4 regions of the Acetobacter tropicalis genome follow, and region 2 is predicted to be linked to each of the others. Evidence: riboswitches for the same ligand, from Rfam matches in the RefSeq annotation. Region 2 holds a riboswitch; each other region holds the start of a gene.
The links. Region 2 has a riboswitch for cobalamin ahead of QWU00_RS03145 (Rieske 2Fe-2S domain-containing protein). Riboswitches for the same ligand answer to the same signal wherever they lie in the genome.
Positions count from the first base shown of each region.

Region 1: another riboswitch for cobalamin. It lies ahead of QWU00_RS15725 (DUF1636 domain-containing protein); the one in region 2 lies ahead of QWU00_RS03145 (Rieske 2Fe-2S domain-containing protein).
Region 3: another riboswitch for cobalamin. It lies ahead of QWU00_RS10950 (TonB-dependent receptor plug domain-containing protein); the one in region 2 lies ahead of QWU00_RS03145 (Rieske 2Fe-2S domain-containing protein).
Region 4: another riboswitch for cobalamin. It lies ahead of QWU00_RS15660 (TonB-dependent receptor); the one in region 2 lies ahead of QWU00_RS03145 (Rieske 2Fe-2S domain-containing protein).

Region 1 covers NZ_JAUYUW010000001.1:3,492,385-3,499,643, forward strand. The annotation lists gene cobN (cobaltochelatase subunit CobN) at 1-2,825, opposite strand, end outside; gene cobW (cobalamin biosynthesis protein CobW) at 2,831-3,913, opposite strand; gene QWU00_RS15725 (DUF1636 domain-containing protein) at 3,917-4,273, opposite strand; cobalamin riboswitch at 4,371-4,595, opposite strand; one part of gene QWU00_RS15730 (IS5 family transposase) at 4,770-5,184, opposite strand; one part of gene QWU00_RS15730 (IS5 family transposase) at 5,183-5,523, opposite strand; gene QWU00_RS15735 (LysR family transcriptional regulator) at 5,731-6,654, opposite strand; gene QWU00_RS15740 (MFS transporter) at 6,775-7,259, shown strand, end outside.
Region 2 covers NZ_JAUYUW010000001.1:702,912-710,170, forward strand. The annotation lists gene QWU00_RS03125 (cytochrome ubiquinol oxidase subunit I) at 1-308, opposite strand, end outside; gene QWU00_RS03130 (Dyp-type peroxidase) at 646-1,662, shown strand; gene QWU00_RS03135 (family 1 encapsulin nanocompartment shell protein) at 1,674-2,468, shown strand; gene QWU00_RS03140 (tRNA-binding protein) at 2,847-3,185, shown strand; gene QWU00_RS03145 (Rieske 2Fe-2S domain-containing protein) at 3,396-4,478, opposite strand; cobalamin riboswitch at 4,808-5,044, opposite strand; gene QWU00_RS03150 (LysR family transcriptional regulator) at 5,466-6,365, shown strand; gene QWU00_RS03155 (TonB-dependent receptor) at 6,371-7,259, opposite strand, start outside.
Region 3 covers NZ_JAUYUW010000001.1:2,402,749-2,410,007, forward strand. The annotation lists gene QWU00_RS10940 (DUF6525 family protein) at 1-184, opposite strand, end outside; gene zigA (zinc metallochaperone GTPase ZigA) at 196-1,410, opposite strand; cobalamin riboswitch at 1,561-1,786, shown strand; gene QWU00_RS10950 (TonB-dependent receptor plug domain-containing protein) at 1,914-4,001, shown strand; gene QWU00_RS10955 (ABC transporter substrate-binding protein) at 4,001-4,849, shown strand; gene QWU00_RS10960 (FecCD family ABC transporter permease) at 4,846-5,850, shown strand; gene QWU00_RS10965 (ABC transporter ATP-binding protein) at 5,850-6,638, shown strand; gene QWU00_RS10970 (TetR/AcrR family transcriptional regulator) at 6,642-7,259, opposite strand, start outside.
Region 4 covers NZ_JAUYUW010000001.1:3,478,081-3,485,339, forward strand. The annotation lists gene QWU00_RS15650 (bifunctional sugar phosphate isomerase/epimerase/4-hydroxyphenylpyruvate dioxygenase family protein) at 1-454, shown strand, start outside; gene QWU00_RS15655 (carbohydrate porin) at 485-1,708, opposite strand; gene QWU00_RS15660 (TonB-dependent receptor) at 2,233-4,524, opposite strand; cobalamin riboswitch at 4,811-5,043, opposite strand; gene cobF (precorrin-6A synthase (deacetylating)) at 5,281-6,039, opposite strand; gene QWU00_RS15670 (cobyrinate a,c-diamide synthase) at 6,215-7,259, opposite strand, start outside.

The sequences.
Region 1 (7,259 bases), 2.8 Mb from region 2:
GCCGCAACAGGGCCTGCTTCATGCGCCGCGTAGTCAGACGATAGCAGAAGATCCGTTTCGGGAAGGTCCTGCACATGCACGACGCTATCTGTCTGGGATAGGCGTTTTTCCAATGCTCCGCGGTCCTGATGCATGTCTCCATTAGCGGCAATAGTCCATTCAGACGCAGTGAGCCACGCTTCTCCGGCTGCATCGCGGCCTTCATCACTATAGTTTTCCAGCGCTTCCCCCATACCAAGCCCGTAACTGCCGGGGCGCGGGCCGAAAACACGCGGGCCACGCACAGAGTACGGATTTTCTGCTGCTGGTTCGTCTCTTTTCGCCAGGGCGGCGGTCGCGGCCTCAAACATCTGAGCCAGACCGGGGAAAACATCTCGGAACAGGCCTGAAACACGTAGTGTCACATCAATGCGCGGTCGCCCCAGAAGAGCTGGGGGAAGAATTTCAAAACCGGAAACACGCTCCGATCCGGCATCCCACTGCGGCGCAAGCCCGGCCAGATGCAATGCCATGGCAAACTCCTCGCCGGCGGTGCGCATGGTGGCAGAACCCCAGAGATCAACAATCAGCCCATGAGGCCAGTCTCCATGATCCTGTAAATGACGGCGGAGTAGTTCCTCAGCCAGCCGCACACCTTGGCCATGCGCAACACGGCTTGGTACGCTGCGGGGATCAACGGCATACAGATTGCGCCCGGTGGGCAGAACATCAGATCGGCCACGCTGAGGGGACCCAGCCGGGCCTGGCGCAACCTGACGGCCCGCCAGCGCTTTCAGCAGACCGTCACGCTCGCCAGCCCCATGACCGTAGATATGCAGGCCATCCCCAAACTGACTTTCCTTGATATCGCACACAAAGCGATCAATCCGCACAATGGCTTCGGCAGCACCAGCCTTTTCGGCAAGCCCCAGATCCTGCTCAACACCGCTCGCCTGTGCTTCCGCGCGGATTACACTGATTAAGCGATCACGACGCGCTGGGTCCAACCCTTCTGCCGTGGAATATTCATCAAGCAAGCGTTCAAGCCGCAGAAGCCCCTCTGGCACGGCACTAATGTGTTGAGGAGGAGGAAGGTGCCCCAGTGTCACTGCTCCAATCCGGCGCTTGGCCTGAGCGGCTTCGCCCGGATCATTAACTATAAATGGATAAATGACAGGGAGCGCCCCGATCAACGCCTCCGGCCAGCAGGTAGCGGAAAGTGCCACCGCCTTGCCAGGCAACCATTCCAGAGTACCGTGCGCTCCCATATGCACCAGCGCATGTAATCCTTGCATCTGTAGCCACAAATAGAAGGCTACGTAAGAATGCCGGGGGATACGTGTGAGATCATGATAATCCGCGTCTCGCAGATGCGCTATCCCACGTTCCGGTTGAAGGGCAACAAGAGCATTACCCTGCTGCACAGCGGAAAAATGGAAACAGCCATCTTGCACTAACGGGTCATTGTGCGCCTCGCCCCATGTGTGTTTCAGGGCGTCTTGTAATTCGGACGGCAAAGTGATGAGGGCGGCGTGATAAGCTTCTAACGGCCACTTCTGCCTGCAATGCTGAAGCGCTAACCCAAGCGGCTGTTCAGTTGGAAATACGGTATAACCTGCATGCTGAAGGTTTTTTAGAATTGCGTCCGTGGAAGCCAGCCCGTCCAATCCAACAGCATGAGCCAACTGATCCGGACGACCGGGATAGGTGGAAAGAACAATTGCAAGTTTTTGATCGGCTGCAGGTGTGGCGGCAAGGCGGTGCCATGCGGTAACCCGTTCGGCCACAGCCACAATGCGTTCAGCATCGGAGCGATGCACCAAACGAGAAAATTGAAGATCTGGATCACGTGTTTCAACCGCTTTGAAACTGATGACCCCTGCAAATATGCGTCCGTCAACTTCGGGGAGGACAACATGCATGGCAAGATCAGCGGGAGAAAGACCTCGTTCTGCTGCGGCCCAATCCTCTTGACGGGCCGTAGAAAGCGCGACCTGAAAAACTGGATATCTGGTGGCGTCAAGCGGTGAAGTGCCATTTTCCCCACGTGCGGAAAAAGCTGTCGCATTTATGATAACGGCAACGTGGTTGTCACACAGAGCCTGACGGATCCACTGCGCTGCATCAGGCTGCTTAAGCGAAGGGGCAAACATTCCCATGGCGCGAAAGCCGCGTTCCCGCAATGCCCTGATCAGGGCATCAACTGGCTCTGTATCTGCTGCTGTCAGATAGGCCCTATAGAACATTACGACAGCCAGAGGCGCGCTGCCTGAGGGAACGGAAAACGTGACGCCTAAATCTGGATCATACCATCCTGTGTCAGGTATGATATGAGGTGTAACGCTTAACTTGGCTTCCAACCCCGACACCAAAGCCAGTTGTACAAGAGCTGCCTGAGCCGCTTCAACGCCCCCCATATTGCACAGATTTGCCAGTTTCCGCAGTGTGGGTTCAGTGACTGTAGAACAAGCTATCAGGCTTGGATCTTCACGCCCATCTGCTGCAAGAACGGCCAAAGCAATACCATTTTCACGCGCCAGTTGCTCGACCTGCACCAGCCCGTAATGCCAGTAACTGGCACCGCCTATCAGCCTGACCAGAATGCCTTTTGCCCGCGCAAGCGTGGTTTCAATATAGGTATCGACCGAGAGCGGATGCCGCAATGCAGCAAGATTGGCCAACCGCAGAGTAGGGAGTGCCCCATTTGCAGCATGCCACCCAGCAGCAAACGCGCCCAGATCACTATCAGAAAAAGAGAGCACCACGAGATCAGCCGGGCTTTGCCCCAGATCAATGGGAGTTTCCGTCTCTTCCAGGCCATGACTTTCTCGGAAGATCACGTGCATGCGGATTAATCCTCTGGCGTGGTCTGTCCTATCAGCACGGCCTGGATTGCTTTGGCATCAACATGATCGTGCTCAGCAATCACCACAAGACGCGTCTGCCGGGGCTCTGTGCCCCATGGTCGGTCATACTGAGTACGCACGCGCTCACCTACACCCTGCAACACCATCCGCATCGGTTTTCCGCTGACGGCAACATAACCCTTTACACGGAGAATGTGCTGCGTGCGGGCAAGGGAACGCACTGCTTCGACAAGCGCGTCAGGATTGGTGACCTCCGGCAGATCAACGACTACACTGTCGAAATCTTCATGCTCGTGCTCTTCCTCTCCATCATGATGAGAAGGACGGGCGGCAAGATCATTCTCCGCCTGAGCATTCAGGCCCAGAATCACCTGAGGGTCAATGTTTCCATCCTTGACAGGAATGATGGGCAGGGCGCGCGGAGTGAGAGAGGCGATAACCTCCCGAGCCCGTGTCACGCAGACTTCATTGACCAGATCCGCTTTTGTAAGGAGAACAATATCCGCACAGGAAAGCTGGTCCTCAAACACTTCAGCCAGCGGTGTGTCATGGTCCAGATTATCATCAGCCTGTCGTTGTGCGTTTACAGCTTCTGTATCTGGGGCAAAGCGTCCTTCCGCCACGGCTTCTGCATCAGCCAGCGTGATAACGCCATCTACAGTAATACGAGACCGGATACTGGGCCAATCAAACGCCTTGAGCAGGGGTTTCGGTAAAGCCAGCCCTGAGGTTTCTATCAGAATGTGGTCGGGCCGCTGGGGGAGGGCCATAAGCCGTTCAACTGTGGGAATAAAGTCATCTGCCACTGTGCAGCAGATGCAGCCGTTGGCCAGTTCAAGAATGTTCTCTGCCGGGCAACTCTCATCTGCGCAGGATTTCAGAATTTCTCCATCAACGCCGAGTGTTCCGAACTCATTGACCAGAACCGCCAGCCGCCGCCCTTGTGGGTGCGTCATCAGATGACGGATCAATGTGGTCTTACCTGCACCCAGAAAACCCGTAATGATGGTGACCGGGACCTTGGCAAGATTGTGCCGGGCGGTTCCTGCTTGGGGTGTGGTGTTCATATCTCAGTTCTCCTGCGGGGGAAGGCGGGCGAGGCTTTGTTTACGGAAAATCTGCGGCCGCTGCCGCCACGGAACCAACCCATCCGATGTGGCGGCGTAGGCTTCGGCGCCAGCCAGAATTTCGGGGGCATCAGCTTCCGTAAGCCTGCCATACACATAGCTCCATCGGCCTGGAGCGCTTAACGCCACCACGCATCCGTTATTACAGGCGGACAGGCATTCCACAGGCACAATTTCCAGCCCGGAATCTGGTTTTTGGCCGGCAAGGTGCGTGTAAAGACGGGCTCCGGGTACCGGCTGCCCTTCCACCACGGGTTCTCCCGCGCGGCAGGTTGTGCAAACAAAAAGTTTTGCGTTCATATCCCAGCCCTGCTTGCAACAAAGGGCACCGCAGGTAGACCTCTGGCTGCAAAGGCAGCAAGGAACGGTCAACCGGTTGCAGCGCACCCCGGCTGCCCGTTGAATACTCTTGCTGGCAGGTCTCCCGGCTTGCGGAATCAGGGTTTCCCCAACAATCATCCACCTTCCCGACAATTTGTCAGTGGCGCAGGATGATCTTTCCGGTCACGGTCGCGGGGGCGGCTGTGATTGAGGCTTCTTTGATACAGAAGCCCTGTCACATTCCCTCTTAGCCACCTTATAGGCGCACCTATAAAACGGAACCAACACGCTAGGCTGTTGCGGCAAAGTGCCCATGATGTCAAGCAATGGAACCCCATGGCTCATGTGCAGAGGGCATCCTCCGAAGAGGAAAAGCAACGATATGGCTATTCGAGAAGCTAATCTGACTAAGGCGGAACAATCTGCTGGAAACGGCAGATGAAATATCTCTCGCAACGAATGCTAGGGTGTGTCGTCAGTTAATTCCAATGATGGCGGAGACGAATTGCACGGCTGCGAGGAAAGTTGACTTCAGCTTGTCATATCGTGTTGCAATACCCCTGAACTGTTTAAGTCTGGCGAAGAAGCGTTCGATGATGTTTCGTTTTTTATAAAGCGAGAAGAGGATTTTCCGTGGATTGCGTCGGTTTTTCTTTGACGGAATAACCGGTGTGATCCCCCGCTCTTCAAGCTTTTCGATGAGGGGATCGGCATCATAAGCCTTGTCGGCGATGAAGACCTCGGGATCGACTTCATCGAGCAATGGCTCTGCTTCTGTGATGTCGGCCCTTTGTCCGGGCGTCAGGGAAAGAGCCGCAGCCTTTCCCGCGGCATCGACAATGGCATGGATTTTCGTGGTCAGTCCGCCACGGGACCGCCCGGTGGCCTGATCCGCCCCCTTTTTTACGGGCGCCCGCGCTATGCTGGTGAGCACGGACAATGGTGCTGTCGATCATCATGTATTCGTTGTCATGGTCAGCAGCCAGATGCCGGAAAATCCGCTCGATCACGCCGCCTTCGCACCAGCGACGCAGCCGCCGGTGCACGTTCTTCCAGTCCCCGAACCGGGCAGGCAGATCACGCCAGGGAATGCCTGCACGGTAACGATACAGCACGGCTTCGATAAACAGACGGTTATCCGCAGCCGTCCCACCGACATGACCTTCGCGACCCGGGAGAAGATCTTTTATTCGCTCCCACTGACCATCGCTCAAACCATACCGTCGCATTCACACTCTCCCCGTTCCAGAAACAGGAAGAAAACATCACAGATCAAACGGGAGTACAAGCTTCATAATCCCCCCGTTTAACTGACGACACGCCCTAGCTAATGAACCACGAAAGAATGGATACGCTTGTGCCGCCATATCCGAAAACATGTCCTTCGTTATGCAAAGCTAGTCACTTTCCAAATTGAAGTTAGAAAATAAATTAATCTAAAAACTACTTTTTTCAAATACATGCCGTGACACACGAAATAATGTTTCTCTAAGCCAGCGATGTATAGGGTCCATATCCCTCCGTGGATGCCATGCCTGAAACGCTTCGACATTCGGCAAAGAGAGCGGGAATTCGAACGAAGCCAATGACAGAGCATCAAGAGAAATATGATCAATGACAATGCTTGGTAAAGCAAGAATGAGGTCCGTGTTCTTCATACTTTCGATCATGCAATGGTAATTGGGAACCACCATAGGAACATTCCGCGTGAGGCCAAACTGATTACGTAAGACCCAATCAATCGGGCCATGGGCGCGTCCTCGCCGGGAGACGCTGATATAATCGTAACACACCATGCTTTCGGGGGTGATTGGAGTATTCAGGATAGGATGTTCTTTACGGACCAATCCCTGCATCTGATCCCTGAAAAGGGTTTGGCGGCGGATTTCGGGCTTCATCAACTCAGTTGCGCCAATATACAGATCAATACTGCCTTCCCGTAAAGGATCTGAAGCAGCTGTACCAATTTCGGGTGCCCAGATTACCTCGCTCTTGGGGCAATCTTTTTTGAGAGCTTGCAACAACGGCAAAGCAAGGGCTGCTACAACCAAATCATTGGCGCGAATTGTAAATGTGGGGCTCATATTGGCCAGATTGGCCAAGGCCCGTGTCTGGATCAGCGTATCTGCATTCTGAACCAGGTCCTGAACTCGCCCCAGAATACCCGCAGCAAAAGTGGACGGGATCATCCTCCGTCCGGCTTGAACCAGAATAGGGTCTGCGAAGGCTTTGCGCAATTTCGCCAATTGGCGACTCATGGCCGGCTCACTGACCTTCAGACGGCGCGCTGCAAGAGAAACACTCTCCTCTTCCACAAGCACCTGAAGATAACGCAGAAGATCAAGATCGTAGCCTTTCATCCTTGCAGAAATAGACGTTGCCAGGTGGAATGACCAGAAATTTCCATTCCTAAAATCGAAGTCGTCGCTTGCCGGAAATAGGGGTTGTCCCGCTCTTTTGGCTCAGGGACATGTAGCGGTATGAACAACGTCATTCCTGCACAGGCGGGAGGCGAGCCGATCATTCACGCGGCACCTCCACGGCCCTCATACATTCCGCCCTTTGGTCTGCGTACAATCATCGGCTGCCTGGGCATGCTGCTTGCCGTGCATGTTGCGGGCTTCAATGAACACGTTACAGAAATCGGGCTTTCTGACATCCGCGGGGCAATGCATATTGGCCACGATGAAGGAACCTGGGTTATCACGATTTATGAGGCCTTCAATATTGCTGCCATGGCTTTTACGCCATGGTTTTACATGACGTTCTCCATCTATCGCTTCTCCATTTTCATGACAGCGATCATGGCGCTGTTTTCCATTCCGGCACCGTTCATGCCGGATATTACTTCCCTTTGTATCTTACGCGCGTTTCAGGGAATGGCAGGGGGATGTCTGCCACCTGTGTTGATGACGGTCATGCTGAAATATCTACCGCCTGAAATCCGTGTGTTCGGTATTGGCGG
Region 2 (7,259 bases):
TCATAGGATAACAGCACCCCGGTAATTGGCCCGGCCTTTTGAGAAAAGACAGACCAGTTGGTGCCAAATTCATAGGACATGACCAGGCCGGAGACCACGCCCATACCAAAGACAATGGAGAAAACCTTGATCCAGTATCGGTAAAGATCAAGAAAAACAGGTCTTCCGGTCTTGAGCCACAGCCCCTCCAGCACAGCCAGATAGGCCGCCAGTCCAATGGAAAAAGCGGGGAAAATAATATGAACGCCTACTGTAAAGGCAAACTGAAAGCGCGCCAGAAGAAGCGCAAGGTCATGGGCAGGCTGCATTGGGTCTCATCCAAACATATGCATGTGGCTGCTCCACCAGAAAACAGCCTCCACAAACCCTGAAAGAAAGGGGCTGCTTCCTGCCATAAACGCCGCAGGGAACCATCCTGTTCCGCAACGAGCCACAATGCTCTTGCCCTGTACTAGATCAGCAAGAGCTCTGCCGTCCAAGACCTTTTCCTTATATAATAATAAACAGCAGTTATAATGGTGACCCGTTTGTGATCATTCTTCTTATCTGTCGCATTCTTGTATCTTGCCACGCTGCGCTGCATGCCTATGCTATGGCTCTGATATCGTTACACGATCGCGTTGTTGCGCGAGGAGCTTCAGACCGTTGGCCACACCTCAACCCATTGACACAAAACTGACCCAGGCCGCCCTTTTCCTGGTGGTAACCCTGAACAGTGATACCCCGGATGCCGCGGCCATAACGCAGATCAAGGCCCTTATGGGTGACCTGTCCTCCCTTGTTCGGGGTGTGGGATTCCGGGTGCCTGACGGCAGGCTAAGCTGCATTACGGGCATTGGGTCCAACGCGTGGGATCACCTTTTTGGCACACCACGCCCGCGTGAATTGCATCCCTTTCGGGAAATCAATGGCGTGCATCACGCCCCCTCCACACCGGGAGACCTGCTGTTCCATATCCGCGCCACCCGCATGGATCTGTGTTTTGAACTGGGCACGGCTATCGTGTCCCGGCTGGAAGGCGTCGCCTCCGTTGTGGATGAAGTTCACGGTTTCAAATATTTTGATGAACGTGATCTGCTCGGCTTTGTCGATGGCACGGAAAACCCCACCGGCCAGCCCGCCCTTGATGCGACCCTGATTGGTGAGGAAGACCCGGCTTTTGCTGGCGGCAGCTATGTCATTATTCAGAAATACCTGCATAACCTGAAAAAAAGGGATGCCATCCCCACTGAAGTGCAGGAACATATTATTGGCCGCAAGAAACTATCGGATATTGAACTGCCGGAGGCCGATAAACCAAGCTATGCCCATAATGTGCTGACCAATATTGAAGAAAACGGGCAACAGCTTCAGATCGTGCGCGACAACATGCCGTTTGGTGAAGTGGGTAAAGGAGAGTTTGGCACCTACTTTATCGGCTATGCGTGCTCCCCTTCCCGCACGGAACAAATGCTGCAAAACATGTTCGTGGGCAAACCACCCGGAAATTACGACAGACTTCTGGATGTCAGCACCGCCGTTACGGGAACGCTGTTCTTTATTCCCACAAGTGATTTTCTGGACGGCGCGCCTGATCTGGAAACAGCCGATCAGCCAGCACCAGCCCCCTCACCTACCCCTGATCTGCCGAGCGGCTCTCTTGGAATTGGGTCACTCAAATAAGGAGTTCTGACATGAACAATCTGCACAGACATCTGGCTCCCATTTCCTCCGCCGCCTGGGCCGAGATTGAAGATGAAGCCGCCCGCACCATCCGCCGCCATCTGGCTGGCCGCCGGGTTGTGGACACATCAGACCCCAAAGGCACCGCTTTTGCCGGTGTGGGCACAGGCCGCGCCAAACAGATTGAAACACTGGGCGACGGTGTGCGGAGCGTTCTGCGGGATGTTCTGCCGCTGGTGGAACTGCGTGTTCCCTTTACCGTATCACGCGATGAAATTGATGCCGTGGAACGCGGCTCCCTTGATTCAGACTGGCAGCCAGTCAAGGACGCTGCAAAGAAAATTGCCTTTGCAGAAGATCGCGCCATTTTTGACGGATATGCCGCAGCAGGCATGACGGGCATCCGTCAGGGCACGTCAAACACGCATCTCAAACTTCCTGCATCGGTCAAGGATTATCCTGCCGTTATTTCTGCCGCGCTCAATGAATTACGTCTGGCGGGCGTCAATGGCCCTTATTCCATTGTGCTGGGAGCCTCGGCATTTGAGGCCGTCAACGGCGGTGATGATGAAGGGTACCCCATCCGCAAACATCTTGAGAGCCTGATTGACGGCAAGATCATCTGGGCCCCCGCCATTGAAGGTGCGTTTGTTGTCTCCACCCGTGGTGGCGATCTGGCGCTGGATATTGGGCAGGATTTTTCCATTGGCTATTTGAGCCACACGGCTGAAACGGTGGAGCTTTACCTGCAGGAAAGCTTTGTCTTCCGTGTGCTGACAAGTGAAGCCACTGTCGCCATTGACTAGTACACCTAAGGCCGTAGCCGTCTCCACAAGACGGCTACGGTTGATTACGCCCTACGCTCCCCGGTTTTCTGGATAGAACACAGAACGAGTTCTTTCCTCCACTCGCCTGCCCCCTGGCACTCGCCCCCAAGAATAAAAGCACCCTCTTCTGCAAAAATTGATCACCGTTTGGGGCAAGCCTATCAACAATAGGGAGGAAAAGTGTGCATTGGTAATAGCGCCTCCCCGCATCTCCTTGAGAAGCACGGTTTTATCTACCGTGTTATCCAAGTGGGAGATATGCTCCACTCATCCAGAAACAGGTAGTGACAGTTCCGGAATTATTGCCCCCTAAAGACAGTTTGAAAACTTGCTTCACACAAAAGGAAGACTCGTCTCATGACCACGATTTCCATTGATGACTTCACCAAAATCGATATTCGCGTTGGAACAATCACTGATGTCCAGCCTTTCCCGGAAGCCCGCAAACCAGCTTGGAAACTAACCATTAACCTTGGCGCAGACATTGGGCTGAAACGCTCCAGTGCCCAGATTACGGAGCTCTATTCCGCCGAGGCTCTGATTGGCCAGAAGGTTGCCTGTGTGGTGAACCTGCCACCCCGCCAGATTGGCCCGTTTGTTTCTGAAGTTCTGACCTTGGGCTTCCCTGATGATCAGAAGCGCGTGGTTCTGACTATCCCTGAACGAGATGTGCCTGATGGCAGCCGCCTCTTTTAAAAAGGCGTTTTTTTCTTATAACTATACAGAACAATACACCCACTACCCGTTTTGGTATAAAGGTATCCTTTGGTGGGTGTTGCTCTCTTATGGAAGAGCACTCTTTCTGTTCAGAGTGGCGTGCGTCTGATTGAAAGGCTGTGCACATAATGACGCAAACGGCCTGCCCTCTGTCTGCTTGACGCATCACAGCACTGCGCAAACAAGCTTTCACTCCCCCTGAGGGGGCGACACACCTCTGTCTCGCAAAAGCTGCCGCAAGGCAAGAATAACAGGAAAAACTTCCACGTTATGATCGCCCCCCAGTTCCTTCCATGCTTGCTGTTCCAGTTCCACAATTTCACGATCTTCAAAGAAGACGCGCTCTGTAAAAGCAACCAGCACGGGCCATGCCAGATCAAGCAGAAAGGGCACTTTCAGCCGCTTGATTGATAACAGCCCGAAAACCCGGTTTGTCAATTCCTGCCTGTCTTGAGGAACATAAGAGATCCATAACTCCATGACAGGCTCATCAATACCCTGCGTTTCAATACGCAGGGTTTGATAGGGATACTGTGTGCGGATGGTCATCACATCCCGGTAAGCGAAGTCCCGGCCATCCTTACGCCTCTGGCCGTAAATCAGGGCCTCACTCAAGGGTTGCTTGCCGCCTGTACGGGCAAATGTATAACGCGCTTCTACAAAGTCCTCACCACGATCCATGCCAAGGAAACGGGGTTTCATTTTGCCTACAAGCCGACTGTGCAACACCTGATGGTTCATATCCATCAGGTTTTCATGCATGAAACTGTAATGACAATTGACCACCTGCCCAAAACGTCTGGTACGATAACGTTTATCTCTTACACGTGGAAAATCAGGAAGCGGTTTGGTCTCGGCCAGCGCCTGATTGCCCATGAAAACAAAAATAAGCCCGTCTTTTTCCCGGCACGCCCACGGCTTGAGGCGAAGGAGACCCGCATCGGCAGCGCCATTTTGGGAAACACACTGCCCTTTCCTATCATATTTCAGACCATGAGCCAGACAGCTTATAAAATCCCCACAAACAGCACCTTTGCTCAGCGGCACCTGCTTATGGGGGCACAAACCATCCAATGCGTAAGGAGCGCCGTTTGTAGGCCGCACCACCACCAGAGGATGGCCCGCAAACTGAACACCAAGAGCTTTACCGGGGCGCACTTCACGGGACCACGCAACGGGGTACCAAAAATTCGGATCACTTCTGACCCGTCTTAAATCAGCTTTTTCTAATAATGCAGCCTGCAAGGAATTTATAGTAGATCCATTTTTCATACTTATGGCCATCCCACACAACGCGGCTCAGACACAGGAAAAAAGATCTTCCCCTTGTAAGGATAGGGCTTCTCCTGCTTTTTTCCTGAACGCGTATACTCAGTTATCCGTCTTGAAAAGCACGCATTCCCGTTTGATTTTTGAGCAGATGCCTCAGACGGTAGAAGCCTTCCGCTTAGGGCAAACACGAATTTTACTTTTTTGCTGAGAAAAAGCGGAGCTCTTCAGGAACGTAAGCGCCCCTGACGGTTCTTGCGTGAAAAACGGCTGACACATGCAGCAGACAGACATGTCACTTTTCTCCTCCCTTCGGTACATCCCGCCCGACGGCTGGTGGCTGGACGATGGCAGGTCTCCTGGCTCGCGGATTATGGCTTGCTGATTCAACCTTCCCGTTTCCTGATGAAAACAGTGGCGCACGTTCTACGCGACCAAACCAGAAGCATACCGCCTACAGTTGCGGGAGCAGCCTCCGACTACGCCTTCAAGGTCACTCATTGACCCCTTGAGCATGACGGTGTTCCCTATTAACCCGCTTGCACGGGACCATCGAAGCGTTTTGCAGATACATCATGGGCCTAACCACCCCTCCCGCGCAAGATGCAATATAACATGGTAGAAGAACACAGCCATTAGCTCTGTGCATGGACTATAAAGAACGAAAATATAAGAACGCACCCATTCTAAAAGAAAGTAAATTCCTCAGACCTTAGAATAGGACTCAAAAATTCCGTCGAACGTTTTCACTAATATCACGCAGGCTGAGAACAGTATTGACATTATTCGCATAAGACACAGAAACACAGACGTTCTTTTCCCTTTCAACAAGAAGGTCTGGGTTAGGAAAAACGAGAGTATGGGTTGTAGCCCTTAAACACTTTCCAGATGCAAGAAGCAGAGGATCTAAAAAGGAACGCTTTGAAATCATGAATAAAAATGGTATAATTTTCATAATTATATAAATTATACGCATACACGGAGCATTGCATGCCTGTTCTTGAACGTAGCCATCTGGCCATTATTCAGGAAGTTGCCCGCGAAGGATCGCTTACGGCAGCCGCAGCCAAGCTTAATCTGACCCAGCCTGCGCTCAGCCATGCCATTCGCAAGCTGGAAGACCAGCTTGGCGTGAAAATCTGGCGGCGGGAGGGGCGCTCCCTTACCCCCACCCAAGCCGGTGAGTGGTTGTTATCCCTTGCCAACCGCTTGCTGCCGCAGTTTGCACTGGCGGAAGACAGGTTGGAGCAATTTGCCAATGGCGAGCGAGGAACCTTACGCATCGGTATGGAATGCCACCCCTGCTACCAATGGCTTCTGAAAATTGTCTCACCGTATCTGGATCAATGGCCCAAAGTGGATGTGGACGTGCGCCAGAAATTCCAGTTTGGCGGGATTGGGGCCCTGTTCAGCAACGAGATTGATATTCTTGTCACGCCAGATCCACTTTACAAACCGGGGCTGAGTTTCACCCCCGTTTTTGATTACGAGCTTGTTCTGGTTGTGGGGCCGGACCACCCCCTTCGGCACACCAAATTCATCCTGCCCCAGCAACTTGCCGGGGAAACCTTGATCACCTACCCGGTCCCTTCAGAACGCCTTGATATCTTCACGCAGTTTCTTCAGCCTGCTGGCATCAGTCCACGCCAGCAAAAGCAGATAGAAACCACGGACATCATGCTGGTCATGGTCGCGCATGGGCGCGGGGTTGCAGCCCTCCCCGGTTGGCTGGTGGAGGAATATGCATCCCGCTTTAATCTTTATCCCGTCCGGCTTGGCAAAACGGGTATTGCCAAGCAGATTTTCCTTGGTCAGCGCGAAACTGATGCCGACATTGAATATATGCGCGCCTTCATCCAGTTTGCGGCAGGAGCCATACCAGCCCCCTAACGCGCTCAGAACCCCGCCTGAACGCTAATGGAAAAAGAACGCGGAGCCCCCAGCAGAATCTGCCCCGGATAACTGGTGTCTGCCCACTGCACAAAATGCTTATTGCCTATGTTATCAATCCGGCCATACACCGTAACACCCTTGTAAGCATGCCATCCTGCAAAAACGTTTACCAAGGCATAATCTTTCAGGCTCAGGGTGTTGGCGTAATCCCCTTTACGCGCGGAAACATACCGTAACCCGGCCCCCAGATCGAGTGGCAGATCCGCCACCCGAGACCAAATCCCCCACAGGTTGGCCGTAACAGCCGGAACGTTGGGCACCTGATTACCAGAAGCATTCAGAGCGGCGCTGGGATGAAACGAACCATAACGTGAATAGGTGTACGCAACATTCCCGGACAGGCTCCAGTGTTGGTTCAGCACAAGATCACCCTGCCATTCCAGACCACGGGATTTCTGAACACCTGCCGTCGCCACCGTATCTGCGCCTGTTGCCACAAGCATGCGGGTGCGCCGGATATCATAAAACGACAGCGTTGTTGTAAAACGCCCGTGCCATGTGGAGGCCTTGACGCCAATCTCGCCCTGACGGGAATGGCTCAGGCGGCTGAACTGCCCCCGGTTAGCAAGAAAAATGTTAGACCCCGGAGGATCTTCCGCCGTGGTGTAAACACCGTAAAGACTGATATCTTTTGTCAGATCCCACACCGGGCCAATACGGAAATTGTCGGGATTGTAGTGTCCCTTGAAACTGCTGGCCGCATTGAAGCCACCGTTCTGATTGTAGTTCTGACGGTTAAGGGCAAGCCAGTCATACCGAAAACCGCCTACAATACGTAGATTATCCCGAACAGTGAGAACATCTTCCAGAAAAAGACCGGCCTGCACCATG
Region 3 (7,259 bases), 1.7 Mb from region 2:
CATCATACGCGTGTTCCCTTAGCCTCTGGCGAATGGACGGTGGCAGTTGTTCAAAGGCGGACCATTCATCGCCCGTATGCCGGTGCCAGATTTCATGACGCAGCGTGCGCTCGTTTGAGGGGGGAGTAATCTGTCCTTCCGAGTTGGATCTGTGGGGGTGGTGAGTAAACTGATACGCCGACATGCCACCCTCCATTATGCTGCTTCTCGCCGCCAGACGGGAAAGGGGTCTGGCAGGTGGGCATAGCGTTCAGGGTCAAAGCGGCCAGTGCCATCCTCTGGCGTCAGGCAGGCGTCCAATGCGGCGCGTAGGGCGGGCTCATCCATGTCCTGCGTGCCAATGAACACAATTTCCTGTCGTCGGTCTCCAAACACAGGGTCCCACTTGCTCAGTACAAAATCGCGCCACTGGTCAGTTTCCGGCCACTGGCTTTTGGGAATGGCCGCCCACCACAAGCCAATGGCCTGATTGCGTACCAGTGCGCCCGCTTGTCCAAGTTCCCCTACCCAGTCCGGGCGCGTGGCCAGCCAGAAATGCCCCTTGGCGCGCACTACGCCCGGCCAGTTGGCATCCAGAAAAGTCTTGAATTTAGCGGGCACGAAGGGACGGCGAGCGCGATAGACAAAACTACGGATGCCGTATTCCTCGGTTTCCGGCGTGTGGTCTTTAAAGCCATAAAGCTCTTTGAACCATAGAGGATGCTGATGGGCTTTGTCATAATCAAACCGGCCCGTGTTCAGCACACGCTCAAGGGGAACCTTCCCCATGTCCGTTTCAATAACATCCGCATCAGGGTTCAGTGCCAGCACAATCTGGCGGGCTGCTTCTCCCTGCTCCGGCGTGGCGGTAGAGACCTTGTTGATGACCACCACATCTGCAAATTCAATCTGTTCTACCAACAGATCGACCAAGGCACGGTCATCTTCCTCGCCTGCGGTTTCACCGCGGTCTTTCAGGAAGTCGGTTGAGGCGTAATCGTTAAGCAGATTTACGGCATCCACCACAGTGACCATGGTGTCCAGCCTTGCGCTATCGCTCAGGCTGTTGCCGTCTTCATCCCGGAATTCAAAGGTTGCGGCAACAGGCAGCGGCTCTGCAATGCCGGTTGATTCAATCAGCAGATAGTCAAATTTACCCTCTGCCGCCAGCCGATGAACTTCCTGCAATAGATCATCCCGCAAGGTGCAGCAGATGCACCCATTGGTCATTTCCACCAGTTTTTCATCAGTGCGGGAAAGATCGCCTCCGCCTTCTCGCACAAGATCAGCGTCAATATTCACTTCGCTCATGTCATTCACAATAACGGCGACCTTCCGGCCTTCCCGATTATTGAGAATATGGTTCAACACCGTCGTCTTTCCCGCCCCCAGAAAGCCGGAAAGGACGGTAACGGGCAGCAATGCGGGCATGGAGGGGGCTCCCTGAAGCTGAGTTCAATAACGTGATAACTGTTATAATATAACATAACATAACATTCAGTGCTCTTTCAATCGTGCGGAATGTTCTGGAAGCATGGGGGAGAAGACGGCTGTTTTCTTGACACTTCCTGCCTTTTGGCGGCATCAACCGGGCGTGATGGTTCTCTCCCTGTCAGGGAGCGATGTAAAAGGGAACCGGGTGCGGTTTTGCCATGCAAGGCCAAAGCCTGGGCTGTCCCCGCAACTGTAAGCGGCATGTCCTGCACATACTGGCTGGTACGTCAGGCCACTGGGAGCCTCTCCTGGGAAGGTTGGTGCAGGATGACCTACCGCAAGCCAGGAAACCTGCCATCAGCCGGGGTTGCAGACGAGAAGTGCTGATCGGGGGGTGTCAGCAAAGTGACTGGACCAGGGGTGCTCCTAAAGTTTTCGGGGTGGTCAGGGTCGGACTTTCTCTCGTGGCGACGTCTTTCTTACCGCGAGGCCTTGTTTCTCTGATGTTCCGCAATACTTTTCTCATCAGTTCCACTCTTCTCACGTTGTGGGGTAGTTCCGCGCTGGCGGCGGATGCGCCTGTTTCACCGCCGCTAAAAGCACAACCTGCCAAAAAACAGTCCGTCGCCACACCTACTCCGGTTTCTGTGCAGCCTGTTCCCAGCCAGCTCGTCTCCGAACTGATAACAGTCAGTGCTGCCCGAACGCCCACACGCACGGATGATATTGGCACGGCACTGACCATTGTTACGGAAGAACAGATGCTGACCCAGCAGCGCCGCACGTTGCCAGATATTCTGGCACGCCAGCCGGGGCTGAACGTGGTGCGCTCTGGCGGGTTTGGGGCCACAACGTCCATTTTGATGCGCGGTAATAACGCCAATGAAGTCAAGGTCCGGCTGGACGGCATGGACGTGAACGATGGCAGTTCAGCCAGCGGTATGTTCGATGCGGGTCAGTTTGTTACAGATGGTCTGGGCCGCATAGAAATTTTGCGCGGGCCACAAAGCGGTTTGTATGGTGCGGATGCCATGGCAGGCGTGATTGATATGACCACTGCGCAGGGGCAGGGGCGTTTCAAGCCGTTTGTGCGGATAGAAGGGGGGTCTTACGGCACCTTCAATCAGGTTATCGGCGCGCGCGGGAGCAAGGGGCGCTTCCACTACAATGTCGAACTCTCTCATTACCGGATGGAAGGGTTTCACGGCATTCCGCGTTATATTGACCGCTATTATGGGGCGACACGGGAGCAACGGCATAAAGGTAACCGTAACGACAACCGGTCTGCCACTATCCGTCTTGGGTATGATGTCACCCGAAATTTCGATCTGGGGCTGACTGCTCGCCTCATTCAAAGCAATTACCACACCTATTCCCTCTATGATCTGCAAAGCGAGGCCTACGGGGGAGGGAATGTGCGTGAGCAGAACAACATGAATGAGGCTGTGGTGCGCGGCACTGCGCATCTCGTGTCTTTTAATGGTTTTTTTGATCAGGTTATTGGACTTGGGTACATGACCAACCGTAACCGCTGGAATGAAACGGGCCTCTATGCCACCGGACCGGATTATTACCGTTCAAGCCGCCTGAAAATTGACTGGCACGGTACGTTTGATTTCAAGAAATACGGCACGCTCCTGATTGGTGCGGAGCATTTTCATGATACGTTTGATTCCAGCCATACGGCGGCCTCAGCGTATGATACCGGCTATCACACACAGGCTGGTATGGATACGACGGCAGGATATGGCCAGTATCAGGGCAGCTGGAACCATATTCTCTACGGTGCGGCTAACGTGCGGTATGATTCCAATTCCCGCTACGGGCATTATGTAACGTGGCGTGTTGCCCCTTCCATCCATGTGCCGGGCACTGGTACCATCATTAAAGCCAGCGCGGGTTCAGGCTTCCATGGCCCCACGTTGTATCAGCTTTTTTCCAGTCAGGTCGGTTCCAGCTATTCCCAGACGGGTAATCCGAACCTGCGGGCGGAAAGGCTGATCGGGTATGATGCCGGGGTGGAACAGAAACTGCTGGGGGATAAGCTGCATTTTGGCGCTACATGGTATGATAACCGCGTCAAAAACCTGATCCAGTCCACGGAAAATATCCAGATGGTGGGGGGATATCCCTATTATCAGTATTCCTATGGCAACGTGGCGCGCGCGCGTATGTATGGTGTGGAAGCTTTTCTTGACTGGAAGGCCCTCAAAACGTTGGACTTCAACCTGAATTATACCTGGACCCACGCACGGGATGTCAGCAGTGATCTGGCCTTGCAGCGTCGTCCGCAACACAAGTTCAACTTCAATACAACCTGGACCCCTATTCAGGATCTGACGTTCTCGGGGAATATCCTGTACGTCAGCGGGTGGCGTGATCTGCCGGTTATCGGGACATCCTATTGCAGCACCTGCGGCAAGGGGCACGGCTACTTCACCATAGATATTGCGGCCAATTACAAGATTAACCGCTATGTCAGCATTTTTGCGCGCGCCGACAATCTTCTTAACCGGCAGTATGAAGAGCCAATTGGTTATCTTCAGCCGGGCAGAGGGGGATATGGCGGTGTGACCCTGAGCTACTGATGCGGAGGTGGCTGCATCTGCTGGGGTTGTGTAGCCTGCTGGTGGCAGCGCTGCCTGCTCCGGCGCGGGCTGCCAAACGGATTGTATCCATGAATCTTTGTACGGATCAGTTGGCTCTGATGTTGGCTGACCGGGCCGAGATTGTGGGGCTTAGTCCGCTGGTGCAGGATTGTTCTGGGTCGGTCTTGTGTCAAAAAGCACAGGATGTTCCGGTTCTGTCGTCAACGGCGGAAAATGTGATTGGTGCGCATCCGGATGTGGTGCTGGCAGGACAGTTCACGGCCCGCGTTGCCGTGAAAGCTGCGCGGGAGGTTGGGGCGAAGGTTCTTACTCTTCCACCGGCCTCTTCTCTGGCGGAGATTCCAGTACAGATCATGCAGGTGGCACAGGCTGTTGGGCACCCTGAACGAGGCCAACAGATGGTGGATGCCTTCCTGAAAAGACTTGCGCTTCTCAGCATCTCACGTCAGGCGGAGGACCCCGTGGCCGCAGTGTATGAAGCAAATGGTTTTGTAGCAGGTGCGGGGTCTTTACCGGATGATGTGCTGGCGCATGCCGGGTTGCGTAATCTGTCAACGGTAGCTGGTATCACAGTGGCCGGACGCGTGCCGCTTGAAACATTGCTGGCTCAGCAACCTGACCTTCTGGTGCGGGACAGATCAGGGCAGGGCTATTCCCTTGCGCAAGCCATGTTGGATAATCCGGTGCTGAAACGCTTTTTTTCAGGAAAACACGTCGTGGATATTCCGGCCTCCCTCTGGCTTTGTGGTCTCCCCCAAACCTTGGATGCTGTCGCCCTTCTCCGGCACGCGCGGAATAACCTGAAGCAGACGGAGGACGCAGAATGAAAACGCGGGCCTTGGTTCTGAATGGCGTGCTGGCAGGCTGTATTGTAGGCCTTTCCGCATTGTCGCTGCTTTGGGGCGAGCATGCGTTTTCTTTCACACAGGCCTTGCTGGAGTGGCTGGCAGGGCAACACACGGCCGAGGCTGTCATTCTAGGCGAATTACGCTTGCCGCGTATGCTGCTTGCTATTCTAGTGGGGGGCACTTTGGGGCTTTCTGGTGCCGTGCTGCAAGGCTATCTGCGTAATCCGTTGGCAGACCCGGGCTTGCTGGGTGTGTCAGGCGGGGCGGCTTTGGGGGCGGTATGCGTATTTTATACAGGGCTCGCACAACTGGGTTTGGCCGTGCTGCCGCTTGGGGGGCTTGCAGGTGCATTGGTGGCGGCTGTTCTGCTGGTCATGCTTGTCGGGCGGGGTGGGGCTCTTGTGCTGCTGCTTGCGGGCGCAGCACTCAGCAGTTTTACCGCTGCCTTAACGGCCATGGTGCTCAATCTGGTGCCAAGCCCTTATGCGTCTTTTGAAATCATGCGCTGGCTTATGGGATCTCTGACAGATCGGACAGTATTGGACGTTCTGCTCGTGTTGCCCGGTGTTGGTATTGGGTGTGTGCTTATGGCGTCTTCCGCACGAGCACTTGATGCCCTGATCATGGGGGAGGATGTCGCGACAACGCTTGGTTTTCGCTTTAAGGGCGTAACGGGCGTGCAGATGCGGATCGTTATGGGGACGTCTCTGGCCGTTGGGTCGTGTGTTGCTGTATCGGGGGCTATTGGCTTTGTCGGGCTTGTTGTGCCGCATCTGTTGCGCGGGCTGGCAGGCCATCGGCCATCCCGTCTGTTACTGCCTGCTTTTCTGGGAGGTGCTACTCTTCTACTGGGGGCTGATATCGTGGTGCGTCTGGCTGCTACGCACAAGGAATTGCAGATTGGTGTTGTAACGGCATTGATCGGGGCTCCTGTGTTTTTTCACAGGGTGATTCAGTTCAGAAAACGCGGAGGGTTCTGATGCTGACCGTTACTGAACTCTCCTGTCGGCATGGCGAAAATACGCTGCTGCGTTCTGCTTCCGCCACTTTCCCTGCGGGGTGTGTCACCGGGCTTATCGGGCCGAATGGCGCGGGTAAAAGCACCTTGTTGCGTCTCATGGCGGGTTTGAGTGTACCGTCTTCTGGCACAGTCTTGGCGGAGGGACGGGCTCTTTCAACCCTGACCCCCCAGAAACGGGCGCGGATGCTGGCTTACATGCCGCAGGATATTCCTCCTTTTCCGCCCATGCCGGTGCGGGAAATCGCATCGTTGGGGCGGCTGCCTTATGGGGAGGGAGCCACCAGGGCTGAATATCACCCCGCTGTTGAGCGTGCTTTGGCGCTGACAGGATTGCAGGCTCTGGCTGGCCGCACGGCTGATCAACTTTCAGGAGGGGAGAGGGCGCGCCTTATGTTGGCGCGGGCGCTGAGCACGGAAACGCCAGTTCTGCTGGCGGATGAAGCTGTGGCGGCACTTGATCCTGCCCATGCACTTGCGGTCATGCATTTACTGCGTAATCTTGCGGCTGAAGGGCGCTGTGTTGTGCTGGTAATCCATGATCTGCTACTGGCAACGCGGTTCTGTGATCAACTGGTGCTTATGAAGGACGGAGAAACCGTAACCAGTCTGCCACCATCAGATCTGAGGGAAAATATTTTACGGTCCGTTTATGGTGTTACCACCCGAAGGATAGAGCAGGGATGGGTTCCGTGGGATCTGGCAAAAACGCCTGCGGGAGAGCGTTTTCACCAGATAGTTGGGACTTAGTGTTCAGGCGGAAACAGCACTTGCTGCCCGGATGCTCGCGGCGGACATGTTGGCGCTCAGCTTTGCAACATTCTGGATATCCAGAAAGGGGTTATGGGCAATATAAAGCAATGCCTCCAGCCCTGTTGTCAGCACGGTAGAGGCAATGAAGTTCATGCGGTCTGGAGAAATGTGGAGCATATTTACTGTCTGAATAAGCTTTTTTTTCAGATCATCCAGCATCTCGCTTGTTTCTGGCATAATGAACAAACGTGCACGCACATGATGCTGGTTCAGCTCAAAAAAACGCGGTGCGCCGCTAATACTCAGTAGCTCCTGCAAGACTGCGCTTTGGCTTTTGACAAGCATTTCTTCCAGCGTGTCAGTTTCACACCGAGAGTGCAGAATGGCGTTCCGGACACGTTTGATAATTTTGATCAGCAGCAGATCAAAAATAACATCTTTGGTTTTGTAATAATTATAGAAACTTCCGGGTGAAACTGCGCTGACGGAAACAATGTCTCGTATGGTGGCAGCATCAAAACCAATAGTGGAAAAAACTTTCCATGCGGCGCTTTCCAAAGCGTCCTGTTTGAAGGCTTTTGTCATTTCGCGTTTTTGAGACGCACGGTAAGCCCCACG
Region 4 (7,259 bases), 2.8 Mb from region 2:
AGCTTTGGAAAGTAAAAATAAGAATTTTCGTCTAACACTCAATGGCTCTTTAGGAGCAAGAACCCTAGCTTCCCGTTTTGAGAAGAAATTTCTTGGAGCAGGTTATCAGCATATTGCTCTGGGCACGGACGATATTTTTGCGTTTTCAAAACGTATGCGCAAGACTGGCCTTCCTATTCTAGAAATAAATAAAAATTATTATGATGACATTCAGGCTAGATTTGGTTTGACAGACGCATTCATTATAGAATTGTCCGACGGTAATATTCTTTATGACCGAGATTCTGATGGTGGAGAGTTTTTCCAAATATTTTCGCGCGCGATTGATCGGATGTTCTTTTTTGAGATTGTTCAACGTGTGGGAGAATATAAAGGATATGGTGCGGCCAATACCCAAGTTCGTTTGACGGCTCAACGTCGGGCAGGAGAGAAACAGTATTCAGAACATATCTGATCTGTTTCTAATCTCCCATGTTTTCTATATTCAGAATGTTGTTGTCATGTTGAGCCCTGTTACAACACTATTACGAGCAGAGCGGCCGGTATCCGGATCACGATTGACACCGCCAACATTCAGGAAATACTGGAAATCTGGCTGAAGAATAAGATACGGAGTAACCGCCGCTTGGTAGGTCAGTTCAATATGGTGTTCCGGCCTTAGCTGATACGGTACACTCGTACCCAGCCGCACCGCGTCATGTGCATTCCGATTGGCTTCACGTCCGTAGATACTGGCTCCCCAGGCGATGCCAATTGTATCATCGGGGCGTCCGGGGAGAAGTTCATCAAAAGTAAAGCCGCTTTGTAATTCAAAGTAGAAACGGTTTCGGTCACCATTACTGACTGTCGTTCTTACGAAAAGATTAATTGTCTTTCCAGATTCTTTTTCTTTACGCCAGATCATCTGGTCAATCAGGGCATAGGCCATCCAGTTGCCGCGATGATAACGTGGCACCCCTGTGCTGTTTGAACTCGCCAACAGGTTGCCCTGGTTATCATATCTTTGATCGGGGAAACGACCGGTATCATATAATCCGCCAACTTTCCACGTTCCTGGTAGGGCTGGAGCATCCTTTCCGCCTAATCGTTTGGCCATATCTAGCCAGAGCTGGGCTTCACCCATGAAAAGCGTTCCTCCACTTGTTGAGAACAATGTTCCTGTGGGGTCACGCACGGTTGGGCTAACGTTGCTGTAGAAGGGGCCGCGTGTGGGATTATCGTCAGTAATTGCGCCCATTAACACCACTGGATAGGCAGGGGTCCATTTGACACGCGCACCCACCGCAGAAAAAGGCCACGATGGGCCACCTGAATACAGATTGTTTGAGGTGGAAAGAGGCCAGCCAAAACTGGCATTCATAAAAAAAGACGCATTTTGGCTAACCAGGAATTCTGTATCAAGGTCAATGGAGCCGACCCGGATGTCCAGATGGTTATGAAATAAGCTTTGCCCATACCAGAGCTCGAAAAGACGGGTGGAACGTCCCACATCATAGCCGCTAACGGCATTCAACGCACCGAGACGTTCGTTGGTAAGGGACCGACCACGAATTTGTAAGGCGCTTACGTTCAGGAGGCCGCCCTGCCAACCGAACGCCTGTTGGGTATTCAATGCAACAGCAACGGCTGTCATGCCATCATATGTTGGACCAGGATGTAGCCCTCCCGAAACAAGACCCCATAATTCCTCAACATCTTGAATGGTCACTCTTACGCCTTGCCGCGTGAGCCAATCTCTTGCACCGCCTGCATTGCCGAGTAATTCGGTGCTTGAATCCTCGGGAGGCTGAACAAAACCGGGAGCGGGGACGGGAAGGGGAACCCCAGATGGCAGAATATCAGTTGTTAGAGGCACACTGGCGGCACAGGCCCCATGTTCTCTACTGAGACAAGCGCCCACAGTAAGAATAAGAATGGCGCAACGGGTGGCCCGGATAGAAGATGCCCCCACGTTTTTAGAATCTCCTCCTGACACACATAGACACAACTATCATGTCATTGAGAAGAATGGCAGGGGAAAGGCCCAAGCCGACCACAGAATGGGCTGCTTTACCTTATTCCGGACCAGCCTTTCACTCTTGAGGAGGCGTCGTTCTGGTAAGTGCTTGCTCCGCATGCTCTTGGTATATGCATGAGAGCAAAGCTTTTGAGCGCATCAAAGGCGAACGACTACACTCTTTAACTATCCCCGCACACTTCGAACTGGTTGAATGCAAAGGCTGTGCAGCGGCCTTAAAAATCAGCCGTTACAGCCAGACGAGCTGAAATTGGCTCCAAAGGATGCCCCGTTGCGCCTGTTTGTACGGCAGCCGTGGGGGTCAACCGATAGTCGTACGCATATTGTGCCGCATAGGCCCGGGTATTGAAAACGTTGAACACGCTGGCTTCCAGTTTTATTTTTTTATTGAAACGATAACCAAGATTCATGTTGACTTCCTGATATCCGCTGGAGCGTAAGCTATTGTCCTCTATCAGGGGATATCCACCCAGCCACCTGACCTGGAGACCGCCATACCAAGGCCCACGATCGACCATAACACCAAAAGACCATACAAAGTTTGGGGCATTGGTAACATATGCTCCATCAATACCGTAACTGGAAAGGTTGTGACCCCGGTAGCGGGCTTTGGCGAATGAGAGATCGGTATTGAATTCAAGCCAGGTAAATGGATTGTACTGTGCCGAGAATTCCACCCCTTGGCGGCGGCTGGCTGGGCCGGGAGAGGTAACGCCCGCATCACCATCATAACTGAGTTCAGAGTCAAAATCGATAATGAATGCTGCTGCCTGAAGATGCAGGTGAGAAAATGGCGTGGTCCGAACCCCAACTTCTCCACTGACAGCAGATGTCATGAGCGGAACTTTAACAGAGCCTTTTGTAAATTCATCAGACGTATAGGAGCCCGACACGGAGCGAAAATCATTGGAGTGAAATCCACGTCCTCCGCTTAGGTATAATTCTGTTTTTTTCCATGGCCCAAAAACAAGACTGCCTTTGGGCTGAAACAGCCACTGATGCTTTTGTGTCAGGCTATTATCGACAAGATTTTCATCCGTTCCCCCCTGATAGTCTTCACGCAGACCAACGATCATTCTCAGCCAGGGTAGCCAGTGCGTTGTATTTTGCACAAACAGACCGACTGAAGCCAGATTAATATTATCGGCATTGCACGTATAGGGAATTGTTGCCTCAAGGCTGGAAGGACAGTTTGCTAATGTCACGCGCTGCCGCGTATGGCGACGGTCGACATACAGAATATCATACCGCCCCTGTACGCCAATCCGTGTTTCCGTGCGGACCAGGCCGACATGATCCTGCCGGGTATAGACACTGCTGCCCCCTACAGTTGTGCGGGTTTCATCCTGTTGCTGCTGATCTCCGTTAACAGGATCATCCAGATAATGAGTGAAATTGTTCCACAAGGTCAGACGGTCATGGACAGCAAAAGCACTTGTCACCCATTTCCAGTTATCCCGGGCCAGATGGTAATGGCCAGAGAGGCTATAGCGCTCAGAAAACCCTCCATCGGTTGGGTCAAGAGACCCATAGCGGCCGATTAGTCCTTCATGGTAGGCATCCAGAGGTTGATCATTTGTTGCGCGCCACTGGCCGCGATAGAACATGCCTGTCAGATCAAAACCATTTTTGGCGCTTCCATACGTATAACGTGAAAGTGCACGGATGCTGCGGGCGTTATCCGGATATTTCCACGGACCATCCGAGTGGGAAATGTTAAACGCATTCACCCAACGGCTCGTATTGGAAAAATGGGTTGTGCTGCCGATATAAGCCCGATAGTCGCCCAGAGTGCCTGCGCTCAGGCTGATCTGGCGTGGAATATCATCAGCCAGCTTCATATGGTCCGATCCGGCAACACCAAAATCACCAATATCTGCATGAAAGGGGCCTTTTGTATAATCGACCCCCGCAAGCACTTCCGGGATCAGAAAGTTGAGATCTGTGTAGCCCTGACCATGGGCATTGCTGACGCCGTTGACCGGCATATCATCAATAAATGAGGCAAGGTCTGTTCCGTGGTCCAAATTGAAACCACGCAACAGGAACTGATTGGCTTTTCCCTCGCCAGAGTGGGATGTCACTACCAGCCCCGGCACAGCTTCCAGAATTTGACCAACACGATAGACGGGGCGAAGCTGGATTTCGCGTGCAGTCAAAGAGCCTTCGCTCGCGGTGCCAGCACGGCCCAGCAAATCGCGCCGGGATGCTGTTACCTGAATTGTTTCTGGCGCTCCTTCCTTGACAGAAACATTCTGCGCGCCTTGTGCGGCAGGCGAGTTTTTTGCCTTACCCGTTACGCTCGGCGTTGAGGACTTGAGAGAAGAGCGGGAATGTTTTGTTTTTTGCGTGGTGGGTACTGCCAGTGGGGAGCCTGCGGCCATTGTGGGGAGGGAACAAAACGTGAAGCCAGTAGAAAGCATGGCCGTGACAAAAAAATGCCGCTTGTAACGTATAATATGGCCTGCTGGCGCAGAAAAAAAAGAGAGTTGGAGGCGAGCGGTCATGGTGATCCTGCAGTGCGACAGAGGCACAACGGTCTTCTAAATGTGCGTCTGTGTACTGCCCGACTGCGGGAAACTATAAACAAGTTTAAGCAGCGAGGCAGGGGGAGCGCAGAAGAACGCGGCCTATAGAAGGCGGACGAGAAAAGAAGGCTGCTGATAGGGCGCTATCTTAGGCCATCAAGCGCTTTTCTATGAGGCATGCTGCATGCAGGGAGAAGGATGAGGAAGGGAACTCGGGCCGTCATGGTTTCTCTCTCAGGAAACCAGCCATCCCCGACCGGCATCCGGGCTTATCACGACGATGGCAGGTCTCCTGACTCGCGGATCACAGAAATCTGTTTGGCCTTCCCGGTCCAAATGTACCAGTGACCTGTTCCTGCAAGGAAACATAATAAACAGACTCTCACCGCCAACAGTTGCGGGGGCAGTTGCAGACTAGCTTCCGGACCAGCGTCCAGCCGAAGCATACAGCATTCCCTTTTCATCCGTTTGCACGGAACCATCGACTATATGCCCTTATAAGCAGGACGTTGGCGTGATTTCAATACACTCATAGAGGGAAATAGAGTATTTTCCTACTGTATTCGGACATCAGTAGCCTAGGGATAACTCTATTTTGTAGATATTTTCAGGCTTTTGTCTCTATGCCTATTCGGCGTGGGCTGTAAGTAACATTAGAAATTAGGAAAGATTCTATTCTTCCATTAAAGATAGACAATTCTTCTTGTTTTACATTCTTTACTGCTTTACCGTTTTTTATTGTTTTGCCTCTGAACGGCGCAGCAGATAGATATCCATGATCCACCCGTGGCAAGCTCGGGCTTGAGCGCGGGTTGTGATGATTTCTGGGCCAATTTCCGTCAAGGGACCGGAGAGTAGTATCTGTTCCGGCATGCCCACATACGCTCCCCAATAGATAGTGATATCCTTTGCAGGAATAAATTGGAACGAACAGTCTCCATCCAACATGACAATGACTGTATTGCTGCCGTTTGGCCAACCATGATCACGTAACTGGCGGCCGGTTGTGACTGTAAAGGGTGCGCCTATATCGTTAAGCGCGATGGTATGTGCTGCTGCCAGCATATTCAGGGACATAATCCCCGGGATACTACGGATTTGTGGGGCTGGTTCCAAACGCGCGGCAATGCGCAGGGTGCTGTCATATAGTGCGGGATCTCCCCATACGAGCAGTGCAACCGTTCCACCTTGCGGCAGGTGTGTACAAATAGTTTCCTGCCATACTCGTGCAATAGCATTATGCCATTGCACAACACCATGGCGGTAATCTGGATCCGCTGTATTGCGGCGAGGCATATCAAATTCTGCAATCCGGCAAGCAGGATTTGTAAGAATCTGTTTGCAGAGAGTTTGGCGTAGATCAGCCAGATCAGCCTTATTCTGTTCCTTGCGGGGAATAAGAATGAGGTCGGCCGCGTTGAGTTCGCGCACAGCCTGTAGTGTCAAATGGTCAGGATTTCCTGTCCCGATTCCGACAAGAACCAGATCAATCATGTAATGTTTCCGTAGGAATAAACTGGATATACGGGCTGTAATACGGAGCAAGGTGTGACGTTTACCCTCTCCGCAAGAATGGCAGTTTGCAGGAAGATGCCACCGGCATAAAACCGCCCTTGCTTCTCCCGCGGTCGCCCTTTGGCGAGAGTTGTTCTCTCAAGACCGGAGTGGATCATGTTGCCGGTGCAATGAGATGAAAAAACGTGCCTGTTGCCAGGCCCCGGCGTGAGCCTGCTTCAGAGACTTGGGTGCCGTTAGCATCAACTGTCATGGCAAGCATATCATCTGGTTGATTTGTAATGGTGGCATAATGGAATTCATGCCCGCGCAGGCGTTGCCCCGCATTATAGCCGGGAATTGGAGCCGCCAGAGTGGCCAGCCGATAGCCCAAATGCATACGCCGTTTGGCAAAAGAGGTTTCCAGACCAAGCAGACCTGCCATTTGATGATGCGTTCCTTGCGCATCAACCAGACCTGCGCCCATAGCCATGTAGCCGCCGCATTCTCCATGAACGGGCCGCGTTAGAGCAAAATTCTGGAGTTTTTCGCGGAAATGACCGGCAGCAGCCAGAGTTTCCGCATGCAGTTCAGGATAACCACCGGGAAGCCAGCAGACATCGGCGCTCGGGGCTGGTGCTTCATTAGCAAGGGGAGAGAAGGGGACAATTTCGGCCCCCATGGCCCGCCAGCCTTCAAACAAATGCGGATAGATAAAGGAAAAGGCTGCATCTCGCGCCAGTGCGATACGCTGGCCCGGAGGCGATACAGTAAGCGACTTGGCGTGGGTATTATAATCACGACTTGCAAGCGCCAGAATCTGATCCAGATCCACATGTGCAGCAATAAACGCCCCTAGCTTGTCCAGCAAAGTGGAAAGGTGAGGCTGTTCTTCAGCCTGTACCAAGCCCAGATGCCGCTCAGGCAGGGTAACAGCGCCCTGCCGGGGGAGTGCGCCAACCACTGGTAGCCCGACATGAGCCATGCCAAGACGGATCAAGGCTTCATGCCGTGGGCTGGCAACACGGTTGAGAATGACCCCGGCCAGCCTGATATGAGGAGAGAATTGAGCGAAACCATGCGCGATAGCCGCAGCAGATTGAGCCTGTCCGGAAACATCCAGCACCAGAAGAACAGGCCATCCCGTTAAGGCTGCAAGATCCGCACTGGCACCGTTGCCAGCTTCTCCAGCCGATGCCACGCCATCAAATAACCCCATG